DNA from 3 places in the Enterobacter sp. PL_is511 genome. Region 1 is predicted to be linked to each of the others. Evidence: predicted binding sites of a transcription regulator. Region 1 holds the regulator's gene; each other region holds the start of a gene.
The links. Region 1 encodes LexA, which represses DNA repair genes until DNA is damaged. Its sites were predicted from a motif close to TNCTGTATGTACATACAGNA; they were not measured.

Region 1 (4,035 bases):
CCGTTAAGCATGCGCAGCGGCGGGTTCTCTTCACCTTTTTCACGGCCCGGACGACGACCAAACATCACCGATACCGGCACCATCTGCACATCCAGATCGGGGTTGCTGCGGTGCAGGTCGAGATAGTCATGGAACAGCTTGATGGACTCTTCTTTTGGCGTGTAGTAGGTAAACACGCGCGGTCCACCGTGAATGAACACATAGCGCGGCAGCAGCGTCCCGTCAACTTCCAGCGGTTCAAGCGGGTCAGGTAAGTCATGCGCCAGACACTGGGCGCGAAGCGTCAGTAAGTCTGCCTTCGAGTTATAAGGCAAAACGTACATAATAGGACGTGACGTATCGAGCCCCAATTCCAGCGCGGGTTCTGCTGGGATAGACTTGCTTTTTACCAGGATGCTTAATGGTAAATTAAGTAATTTGTAGTAAATTCGTGGCCAGCCGGACATAAACGATGTAAAGCCTCTGGTTAATAATGCAATTGCGGCGCAAGGATAACAGAAAGCGCGCAAAATTTCTGTTGTTACCCGTCATACTTCAGGCTGTAGCGAAACGCGCTACAGTTCCTGTTACTGACGCTTTTTTTCATAAAAGGTTCTTTTAATGGCCAATAATACCACTGGGTTAACGCGTATCATCAAAGCCGCCGGCTATTCATGGAAAGGTTTCCGTGCCGCGTGGATCAACGAAGCCGCCTTTCGCCAGGAGGGCGTCGCCGCTATCATCGCGGTGATCGTCGCCTGTTACCTTGATGTTGATGCTATTACCCGCGTACTTCTTATCGGTTCCGTGCTTCTGGTGATGATAGTGGAAATTCTTAATAGCGCTATTGAGGCCGTGGTTGATCGCATTGGTTCAGATTTCCATGAACTTTCTGGCCGTGCAAAAGACATGGGCTCTGCTGCCGTGTTGCTGGCGATTATCACTGCCGCTATCACCTGGGTCACGCTGCTTTGGTCACATTTCCGATGAGCCTCGAGGAATAATTAAGTCCCTGGTTTTTTGTGCAGTTTTTGGTTCCAAAATCGCCTTTGACTGTATATACTCACAGCATAACTGTATATACACCCAGGGGGCGGAATGAAAGCGTTAACGACCAGGCAGCAAGAGGTGTTTGATCTCATCCGGGATCATATCGGCCAGACGGGTATGCCACCCACGCGTGCGGAAATCGCGCAGCGTCTGGGTTTCCGTTCTCCAAATGCTGCCGAAGAACACCTGAAAGCGCTGGCGCGTAAGGGCGTGATTGAGATTGTTTCGGGCGCGTCACGTGGTATCCGCCTGCTGGTGGAAGAAGAGACGGGCATTCCGCTGGTGGGGCGTGTTGCTGCCGGTGAGCCTTTACTGGCACAGCAGCATATTGAAGGCCATTACCAGGTCGATCCAGCCATGTTCAAACCGAGCGCTGATTTCCTGCTGCGCGTCAGCGGTATGTCGATGAAAGACATCGGTATTCTTGACGGCGATCTGCTTGCGGTGCACAAAACGCAGGATGTACGTAACGGCCAGGTAGTCGTCGCGCGCATTGATGATGAAGTCACCGTCAAACGTCTGAAAAAACAGGGGAACACCGTTCAGCTACTGCCTGAAAACAACGAGTTCTCCCCGATTGTGGTCGATCTTCGCGAACACAACTTCTCTATCGAAGGGCTGGCGGTTGGGGTCATTCGCAACGGCGAATGGCTGTAACCTCTTCCTGACAGGCTATGGCGCCGCTGTAGCCTGCTTCATTCTCCACACCCGGTATTTTTCATGTCACTGCTGACGGCATCCGATAAGGCATTGTGGCGTCTTGCTCTTCCGATGATCTTCTCCAATATTACCGTTCCCTTGCTGGGTCTGGTCGATACGGCCGTTATTGGCCATCTTGATTCGCCTGTTTATCTTGGCGGCGTGGCGATTGGCGCGACGGCAACCAGCTTCCTGTTTATGCTGCTGCTCTTTTTGCGTATGAGCACCACCGGGCTCACGGCACAGGCTTATGGTGCAAAAGATCCGCTGCGTCTGGCGCGCGCGCTGGTCCAGCCGCTGATCCTCGCGCTTGGCGCGGGGGCGTTAATCGTTTTATTGCGTGCGCCCCTGATCGACCTTGCGCTTCATGTTGTTGGCGGCAGCGAGGCGGTATTAGAGCAGGCGCGACGTTTCCTTGAAATCCGCTGGCTCAGCGCGCCCGCGTCACTGGCTAACCTGGTTCTGCTGGGGTGGCTATTGGGCGTGCAGTACGCCCGTGCACCCGTGATTTTGCTGGTGGTGGGTAACCTGCTCAATATCGTTTTGGATGTCTGGCTGGTCATGGGTCTGCATATGAACGTGCAGGGCGCGGCGCTGGCGACGGCGATTGCCGAGTACGGAACCTTTATTATTGGCCTGTGGATGGTCTGGCGCGTGCTGGCGATGCGCGGCATCTCCCTGGCGCTGCTCAAAACCGCATGGCGCGGCAATATCCGTAAGCTGCTGGCGCTTAACCGAGACATCATGCTGCGCTCGCTGCTGCTTCAGCTCTGCTTCGGAGCGCTGACGGTCTTCGGGGCTCGACTGGGGCCAGAAATCGTTGCGGTCAACGCAGTATTGATGACGCTACTGACCTTTACCGCCTACGCGCTGGACGGTTTTGCCTATGCGGTAGAAGCGCATTCCGGGCAGGCGTACGGTGCGCGCGAAAGCGGGCAGCTTCGGGACGTCTGGCGGGCAGCCTGCCGCCAGTCGGGACTGGTGGCGCTGGCGTTCGGTATGGTTTACGCCTTCTTTGGTGAGCAGATCGTTGCATTGCTGACGTCTATCCCTGCGCTGCGCGAGCTGGCGAGTCACTATCTCATCTGGCAAGTCGTCTTACCGGTGGTCGGCGTCTGGTGTTATCTGCTGGACGGCATGTTTATTGGTGCGACGCGCGGAGCGGAAATGCGTAACAGTATGGCGGTTGCAGCGGCCGGGTTTGGTCTGACGCTGCTGACGCTCCCCTGGCTGGGTAATCACGGTTTGTGGCTGGCCCTGGCCGTTTTCCTCTCGCTGCGAGGGTTGTCGCTGGCGTTTATCTGGCACCGCCACTGGCAAAACAATACCTGGTTCTCTTCACGTCACGATATATCGTGACGGTTAAAGATTCCGAATATGAAACCAACTGCCGAATCCTTAACTACAATAATTATCACGTCCAGCAGAAAAGAACGTAACGGACGTTACGACCCGACGCTTAACTTAAGAGGACACGATGATGAATAAAGACGAAATCGGCGGCAACTGGAAGCAGTTCAAAGGTAAAGCGAAAGAAAAGTGGGGTAAGCTGACGGATGACGATATGACCGTCATTGAAGGTAAACGCGATCAGCTTGTCGGTAAAATTCAGGAACGTTACGGCTACGCGAAAGATCAGGCGGAAAACGAAGTCAAAGACTGGGAAACCCGTAACGACTACCGCTGGTAACGTTGAATAACCCACAGGGCGGCTCTAAGCCGCCTTTTCTTTTGCCGTTAACGCGGCTTTTTCTTCACAAGAATTGAGTGGTCGTGCTGGCACGCGTCCTGATGACGACAGGCTTCCACCTCCACGCACGCGGAACAGAGCCCGTGCGCCTCAATCACGTTATGACGCAGGGCAAACCCCATTTTCGCTGCCAGCGTATGCATAATGTCTTCCACGCCTTCCGCAGCCTCTTCTTTCACCACGCCGCAGCGGTCACAGATAAACATCGCCGATGTGTGGGTGGGCTGATCGAACAGATGGCACAGCACATAGCTGTTGGTGGATTCCACCTTGTGCACGAACCCTTGTTCAAGCAGGAAATCCAGGGCGCGATAAACCGTTGGCGGCTTTGCCTGCGGCTCGCTTTCGCGGAGAAGATCGAGCAGATCGTAGGCGCTGATGGCACCCTGCTGCAGGCTCATCAGACGTAATACTTCAAGGCGCTGCGGAGTCAGGCGCACATTGCGTTGCGCGCACAGCTTTTCGGCCTGCGCTAACAGCTCTTTTGTGGACTTATCCATGTAGCACCCCGGATGTTATAGGACGGAAAACCCCCACTTTATCATGTTCTGGTAAAA
Region 2 (4,035 bases), on a different contig from region 1:
GGGAAATACGTGGCCTTTGTGCTGATCGGCGAACATTTCCGTCGCTCTCCCACGTTTACGGTGCCGGAGTCCGCACAGCGGTGGGCGATGCAGATCCGCCAGGATGAAGAGGTTGAAGAATAACAGCCATAAAAAAACCGCCTGATGGCGGTTTTTTTATTTCTACCGTGATTAACGGTGCGCCAGCTCGGCGTCGTCTTCACTTTCCAGAATCGTTTTGTCGGTCTGCTTCAGCCACTGGCTGGTCAGCGTACCGGCGGTCATGGAGCCGCTCACGTTCAGCGCGGTACGACCCATGTCGATCAGCGGCTCAACGGAGATCAGCAGGGCGACCAGCGTTACGGGCAGACCCAGCGCAGGCAGCACAATCAGCGCGGCGAAGGTTGCGCCACCGCCAACACCCGCAACGCCTGCGGAGCTTACGGTAACAATCCCGACCAGCGTGGCGATCCATACCGGATCCAGCGGGTTGATACCCACCGTCGGCGCGACCATCACGGCCAGCATCGCCGGGTACAGACCCGCACAGCCGTTCTGACCAATGGTGGCACCAAAGGAGGCAGAGAAGCTGGCGATGGATTCAGGCACGCCCAGACGACGGGTTTGCGCTTCAACGTTCAGCGGAATAGACGCGGCGCTGGAACGGCTGGTGAAGGCAAAGGTCAGTACCGGCCAGACTTTACGGAAGTATTTCAGCGGGCTGACGCCGTTCACGCCCAGCAGGATGCCGTGCACCACGAACATAATGCCCAGGCCCAGATAAGAGGCGACAACGAAGCTGCCCAGCTTAATGATGTCCTGCAGGTTAGAGCCGGCAACCACTTTGGTCATCAGCGCCAGCACGCCGTAAGGGGTGAGCTGCATAACCAGACGAACCAGCTTCATCACCCAGCTTTGCAGGGTGTCAATCGCGGTCAGAACGCGTTCGCCTTTTGGCGCGTCGTCTTTCAGCAGCTTCAGCGCCGCGACGCCCAGGAACGCGGCGAAAATAACCACGCTGATGATCGAGGTTGGGCTCGCACCGGTCAGGTCAGCAAACGGGTTCTTCGGAATGAAGGAGAGCACCATCTGCGGCACGGTCAGGTCAGCTACTTTACCCACATAGTTGGTCTGAATTGCGGTAAGACGTGCCGTTTCAGCGGTACCCTGAACCAGACCTTCTGCGGTCAGGCCAAACAGGTTGGTGACCAGCACACCCACCAGCGCGGCAATCAGCGTGGTGAACAGCAGCGTACCAATGGTCAGGAAACTGATTTTTCCTAGCTGAGTGGCGTTATGCAGGCGGGCCACGGCGCTCAGAATAGAGGCGAACACCAGCGGCATAACGATCATCTGCAGCAGCTGGACATAGCCGTTACCGACAATGTTGAACCACTGAATGGAATCTTTCAGAACTGGATTATCGGAGCCATAAATTGCCTGTAATGCCAGACCAAATACGACACCCATGGCCAGACCAACCAGCACCTTTTTCGCCAGGCTCCACTGTTTGTGGCGCGCCTGCGCGAGAAGCAATAGCAATATAACGAACACAACGACGTTCGCGATGAGTGGAAAATTCATCCCCGTTCTCCTGATTTATTATTGGGTCGGTTTTTACCGATCCTGTTGGCGGAAGGTTAGCAGAAGTGTGATGTAGCGCTTATATCCAAATGGAATGGGTTATGACAAATGGGATAATTTTGTCGGTTTACTGTTCAATCTGGTGATGAATAAAGCGATTAAACTGAAATTGCAGCGAATTAATCATCTGGGATGACCAGCGAACTGCACTGTTTTCGGGCAAGGTTTGCGGCATCCAGACGGCGTAAGCAAACAGCGCCATGCATAATACCCGCTCAAGCTGGTTACCTTTCTGCGGTGCGAGGATGGGAAAACGGAAACGCCAGCGGCAGGGCCATAGCAGCGGCACGCCCGCAGGCGTCAGCATATCGGCCAGAATATGGCTTAAATAGCCCAGCACCATCCCCTGGATGGCATCGGCGGGGACTATCCAGCTTTCAGGCACTTTTAAATAGAACAGCGTCAGCAGGCCAAACACGGCCAGCAGGCTGTGCGTAAATCCCCGGTGGCCGAACGCGCGTGCGATGGGTTTCGACACCCATTTCAGACGCTGTCCGAGGAAGGATTTAGGGTGGTCGATGTCGGGCAGCAGACAGGTCAATACGGCGGAAGGGACAATATGCCACCAGTCCCCCTGTGCCAGCACGGGGGTAAGTTCAGCGTTTTTGGCAAATACTGCGCACGCAATAGAAAAAAGCAGGTGGCCTTCCGCCGTCATGATAAAACCCACGAAACTGTCAATTCATACAGTATAGGGTTTTTATACAGTAGGCGGAAGAGGTGACGGTGTAACTGTTTGTCACAAACCGAAGGAGGGCGTTAACCGCCCTGCAGATGATGCGCCGTCAGTTCTGCCAGTGAATTAAGCTTCACGTCGGCAAGCGCAAACCGGGGGTCGTGACGGCCTTCTTCCGCAGGCACCACAATGGAGCGCATCCGCGCGGCTTTAGAGGCCACCATGCCGTTAACGGAATCTTCCAGCGCAACGCAGCTGAGGGGATCCAGGCCGAGCTTAGCGGCACAGTCCAGATAGACCTGCGGGTGCGGCTTGCTGTAAGGCAATTTCTCAGCGGACGCCAGCGCGTCAAAACTGTCGCGCAGTTCAAACATCGTGAGCACTTTTTCCAGCATATGCAGCGGTGAAGCGGAAGCCAGGCCAACCTTCAGCCCCTGGGCTTTACACTGCGCGACAGCCTCACGTACGCCGGGCAGCAGCGGCCGGCTCTCTTCCACCAGAGAGATGGCGCGGCTGATAATGCGTGCGGTCACCTCATTGCGATCGGGACCCACCCACGGCTGTTGGGCAAACCACAGGTCAACCACCATATCGATGCGCAGGCCCAGCGTATCAGGTAGTTCATTACGGCGGCTGATATCGACGCCCAGACTGGCCATCACATCCAGTTCGGCGCGATCCCACAACGGTTCGGAATCGATCAGTAATCCATCCATGTCAAAAATTGCGGCAAGAATTTGGCGCGGTGTCGACATCACAACGTCTCCTTATCCAGGGTGTTCGACAGACGATACGTGCTAAGCACAATCTGCAATTTAGCATATTGCTTTTAAAGAGCGGGCGAAATTGATGGCCAGCAGGTAGACTTAGGCACAAATAACGCGTCTTTATGAAGAGGAACTGATGACGTATCAACAAGCTGGACGCATTGCGGTCTTAAAACGTATTGCTGGCTGGGTGATTTTTATTCCTGCCGTCATTTCTACGCTGATTTCTGTACTCAAATTTATGTACGATCACAGCGAAAAACAGCCGGGTATCAATGCGGTAATGCTTGATTTCGCTCATGTCATGATTGAGATGATGCGTTTTAATACGCCATTTTTGAATGTTTTCTGGTTTAACTCACCCACCCCGGATTTTCATCAACAGCTGAATATCGGCTTTTGGGTGATATACGCCCTGATCTTTGTTGCGCTAGCACTGCAGGCCTCTGGCGCGAGGATGAGCCGCCAGACGCGCTTTTTACGCGAAGGCGTTGAGGATCAGTTGATTCTGGAGCAGGCCAAAGGCCCGGAAGGCATGAGTCGGGAGCAGATCGAATCCCGCATTGTTGTGCCGCGTCACACCATTTTCCTGCAAATTTTCCCGCTCTATATCCTTCCCGTGATCATCATTGTGGCGGGATACTTCTTCTTCTCACTGCTCGGTTTTCTGTAAGCGATAAGGGTGGCGGCAAGGCCACCCGTTCGCGTCTCAGGCGGCAAGCATACGCTCGAGTGCCCGCTGGGCGTTAACCAGGTGTTCTCCGCCAAAAAGAATGGCACGGTTCATCAGCGTATAAAGCTGATACACCGGCTGGCGGTCGAGGAAACCGGGCGGCAGGGGGGAAACAGACTGGTATCCGTCGTATATTTGCGGCGGCTGCTCCGGATGAAGCGGCAGCATGGCAAGATCGCACTCTCTGTCACCCCAGTAGCAGGCCGGGTCGAAGATGTAGGGGCCGTTGGGACCCA
Region 3 (4,035 bases), on a different contig from region 1:
AATTGATTTCTGAATATGGGTTTCTTTGCTGGCGGGCGTGATCAGGCCGCGCATTTTGACCACGTCGTTAAGGATGGTCTGCAGGTGCTTTTCCAGGCGCGGGCGTTCAACCAGATTCGGGGAAAAACCGGCCTGATAGACGCGGTTAAACGCGGTGACGTAGCTGGCCATCTGAATACGCCAGTGCAGAAAAGCACGCTGCGGCCAGATACCGGTGAAGAGCATCGCCAACAGTGAACCCAGGATGACATCCCCGCTTCGCCACAGCGCCGTGGTCATATCCCCGGCGGGCGCACCGACCACCACCGCGAGCGTAATACCGATCAGCAGCGCCTGATACGGCTTTTTACCCAACGCCAGCCAGCCGCACAGGAACATGGCGGCACCGCACCATGCCAGCATCACCGGAAACGAGATAAGCTCCAGCTTGAGGGCGATAAGCCCCAGAGCCGAACCTAACACGGTCCCGCCAATGCGCTCCAGGGCGCGCGGAACAACGTTCCCCCAAAACGAGATGGGCCCCATCACCACCACCAGCGTGATCAGCGGCCACGTCCCTTCCGGAACATCCAATAAACGCACCAGTACAAACGTCAGCACGAAAGCCAGCGCGATGCGGCACCCATGCACCACGCGGTAGTGTTTGTACAACCGAATTTCAAAAGGGGTTAATGATTTGTCGGGACGCACACCCGCTCTCCAGCTACACGGCAAATCACAATTGTACTGTGTTTTCGGCCGGGCGGATCGCTCCCGGCTGAAAAACCCTTCACTTAGCAGGCTTAAACCGTTTTATGCTCTACCGCGATATACATTTCGATATCCCAGTAACCGTCCGCATTGCCGTCATTGAGATAGCGTTCGAAGCAGGGTTTGAGCGCCATCTGGTACTTATTGTCCTGCAGCAGGGAATTGAAGAACTGATACCACGGCGTGGCGAAGTCGTAGTTTTCCACGCGCGCCGTCGCCACGGCATAATCCCCGGCCGCGATTTCCGTCATCATGACGCCTTCGCTGTTTTCCGGGATAACGAAATCATCCGGTACCGTAACGGCCGTATCACAGCGCAGTTTTTCTGGCGGGACTTCATCCGGATTATCGTAGTAAACTGCAACCCACTCCAGCGGCTCAATGTGACGCCCGTCGACCCACATCACCAGCTGTTCAAAGCCTTGTTTTACCGTGTGTTCCCACGGTCCGACCAAATGAAAACCGGCAATCTTACGTTTCTGTTGCTGCTTAATACTGTAGTCCATGCTGCCTCCGCTCATTACTGTATATTTATACACTATAAAACCGGATTACTATTATCAGCAAACGAGGAGTGTTTATTATGTGAGCAGACTCGCAACCCTGCCAGTCTGCTCATCTGCCGTTAGAGCGTGTGGTGCAGATAATCGCTCAGCCGAGAGAACAGGTCGCCTTTATCAACGGCTTCCAGCGTGACCAGCGGCCAGTGGGCTACCACCTTGTCGCGGTCGTAGAGCTGGATCTCCCCGACCCGCTGGTGCGCGGCAATCGGCGCTTCCAGCTCTTTTTTATCCAGTACGTATTTGGCTTTGATGTTGGGTACTTCCGCTTTCGGCAGGGCCAGCCAGAAGTCCTGGTCGGTACCCAGTTTCACCTGCTCCTTATCGCCGTACCAGATGCGCTCTGTCCCTACTTTTTTACCGCTATGCAGGATCTGCACCGTATCGAAATTCTGCTGCCCCCAGTGCAGCAGTTTCCGGGCCTGGTCTTCGCGCCCTTTCGGGCTATCCGCCCCCATCACCACCGCGATTAAACGGCGCTGGCCGTCTACGGCAGACGCAATCAGGTTAAAACCGGCCCCTGAGGTATGCCCTGTTTTCAGCCCGTCCACGTTCATGGTTTTATCCCACAGCAGGCCGTTACGGTTTTGCTGGGTGATCCCGTTCCAGGTCAGGCTCTTTTCGCTGTACATATGATAAAACTCGGGCTCACCGTGGATGATGGCGCGGGAGAGTACGGCCAGGTCATAGGCCGAGCTGTGCTGGCCCGGCGCATCCAGCCCGTGGACGGTTTCAAAATGCGTATCGCGCAGGTTCAGCTTCTGCACGTAGTCGTTCATCATCTTCACAAACTGCGGCTGACCGCCCGCCACGTGATCGGCCAGCGCCACGCAGGCGTCGTTGCCAGAGTCGACAATCAGGCCGCGGCTTAAGTCGCGCACGGAGACGCGATCGCCTTCTTTCAGGAACATCAGCGATGAACCGTCAAACACCGGGTTCCCTTTTGCCCAGGCATCGCGCCCTACGGTGACGATGTCGTCCGGGGTAATGCGGTGGCTATCAATGGCCCGATCCACCACATACCCCGTCATCAGCTTGGTCAGGCTCGCCGGATTGCGTTGTTGATGTTCGTTGCCCGCCGTTAAGATCTGACCAGTCGTGTAATCCATCAGCACCCAGGAGCCAGCCTGAATGGCCGGAGGCTGCGGCGAAAAATCCAGTGGTTCGGCCGCAAAAGCAGATGAGACACTCGAAGCGAGTAAAGAAACAGCAATAAACAGACGGCGTTTCAACGGTATATCCTCAGGTCATTAAAAATCGATGACCTTTTTACGGGAGTTCTGATGTCGTTACCTGGCTTAATTGCAAAAAAATGTGACAGAACGCAGATTTTTCTCTGAAGCTGGCGCGCAAATCTGCGATGCGGAGGTGCTTTTTATTCGGTCTCGACCGCACGATCGTTTACCATAGTGACGTCATTTTTTAACAGGATGGTATTACTGGTGTCTGACTCTGCCGCTCGCCCGACTTTTTTATTTCATGACTATGAAACCTTTGGCACTCACCCGGCGCTGGACCGACCGGCGCAGTTTGCCGCCATCCGTACCGACGACGAATTCAACATCATTGGCGAGCCCGAGGTCTTTTACTGCAAGCCTGCGGATGACTATCTGCCGCAGCCCGGCGCGGTCATGGTCACCGGGATCACCCCTCAGGAAGCGCGGGAAAAAGGCGTTAACGAGGCAGAATTCGCCCGACGCATCCACGACCTGTTTACCGTCCCCAACACCTGCGTGGTCGGTTACAACAACATCCGCTTCGATGACGAAGTGACGCGCAACATCTTCTATCGTAACTTCTACGATCCCTATGCCTGGAGCTGGCAGAACCGCAATTCGCGCTGGGATTTGCTCGACATCATGCGCGCCTGCTACGCCCTGCGTCCTGAGGGCATTCACTGGCCGGAAAATGAGGAAGGGCTGACCAGCTTCCGGCTGGAACACCTGACGCGCGCCAACGGCATTGAGCACAGCAATGCCCACGACGCGATGGCGGACGTCTATGCCACCATTGCCATGGCGAAGCTGGTGAAAAGCGCGCAGCCACGACTGTTCGAGTATCTGCTGAGCCACCGCAGTAAACAGAAGTTGACCACGCTGATTGATGTGCCGCAGATGAAGCCGCTGGTGCATATTTCCGGCATGTTTGGCGCATGGCGCGGCAATACCAGCTGGGTCGCCCCGCTGGCGTGGCATCCGGACAACCGTAATGCGGTCATCATGGTGGATTTGGCGGGCGATATTTCACCGCTGTTGGAGCTCGACAGCGATACCCTGCGTGAACGGCTGTACACGCCGAAGAATGAACTCGGCGATCTGCCTGCGGTGCCGGTCAAACTGGTGCATATCAATAAATGTCCGGTCCTGGCGCAGGCGAATACGCTGCGCCCGGAAGATGCGGACAGACTCGGCATTAACCGCCAGCACTGCCTCGATAATCTCAAAGTGCTGCGTGAAAATCCGCAGGTGCGCGAGAAAGTGGTCGCCATCTTTGCCGAAGCCGAGCCGTTCGTGCCGTCTGAAAACGTGGACGCCCAGCTCTATAACGGTTTCTTCAGTGATGCCGATCGCGCGGCCATGAATATCGTTCTGCAAACCGAGCCGCGCAACTTACCTGCGCTGGATATCACCTTCGCTGATAAGCGCATCGAAAAGCTGATGTTTAATTACCGCGCGCGTAATTACCCGGGAACCCTGGATGAAGCAGAGCAGGAACGCTGGCTGCA

Region 2: the regulator LexA is predicted to act here: its motif matches at 2,296-2,315, upstream of AC0TN7_RS20615 (metal-dependent hydrolase).
Region 3: the regulator LexA is predicted to act here: its motif matches at 1,272-1,291, upstream of sbmC (DNA gyrase inhibitor SbmC).

What each region holds. Positions count from the first base shown of each region.
Region 1 is NZ_JBVPGP010000013.1:66,826-70,860, reverse strand. It holds gene plsB (glycerol-3-phosphate 1-O-acyltransferase PlsB) at 1-446, opposite strand, end outside; gene AC0TN7_RS01675 (diacylglycerol kinase) at 601-969, shown strand; gene lexA (transcriptional repressor LexA) at 1,078-1,686, shown strand; gene dinF (MATE family efflux transporter DinF) at 1,750-3,087, shown strand; gene AC0TN7_RS01660 (CsbD family protein) at 3,209-3,418, shown strand; gene zur (zinc uptake transcriptional repressor Zur) at 3,466-3,978, opposite strand.
Region 2 is NZ_JBVPGP010000024.1:1,063,782-1,067,816, forward strand. It holds gene cedA (cell division activator CedA) at 1-123, shown strand, start outside; gene AC0TN7_RS20610 (L-cystine transporter) at 172-1,563, opposite strand; gene AC0TN7_RS20615 (metal-dependent hydrolase) at 1,691-2,281, opposite strand; gene hxpB (hexitol phosphatase HxpB) at 2,383-3,054, opposite strand; gene AC0TN7_RS20625 (YniB family protein) at 3,203-3,739, shown strand; gene AC0TN7_RS20630 (fructosamine kinase family protein) at 3,776-4,035, opposite strand, start outside.
Region 3 is NZ_JBVPGP010000016.1:3,208-7,242, forward strand. It holds gene AC0TN7_RS03225 (FUSC family protein) at 1-690, opposite strand, end outside; gene sbmC (DNA gyrase inhibitor SbmC) at 783-1,256, opposite strand; gene dacD (serine-type D-Ala-D-Ala carboxypeptidase DacD) at 1,376-2,542, opposite strand; gene sbcB (exodeoxyribonuclease I) at 2,741-4,035, shown strand, end outside.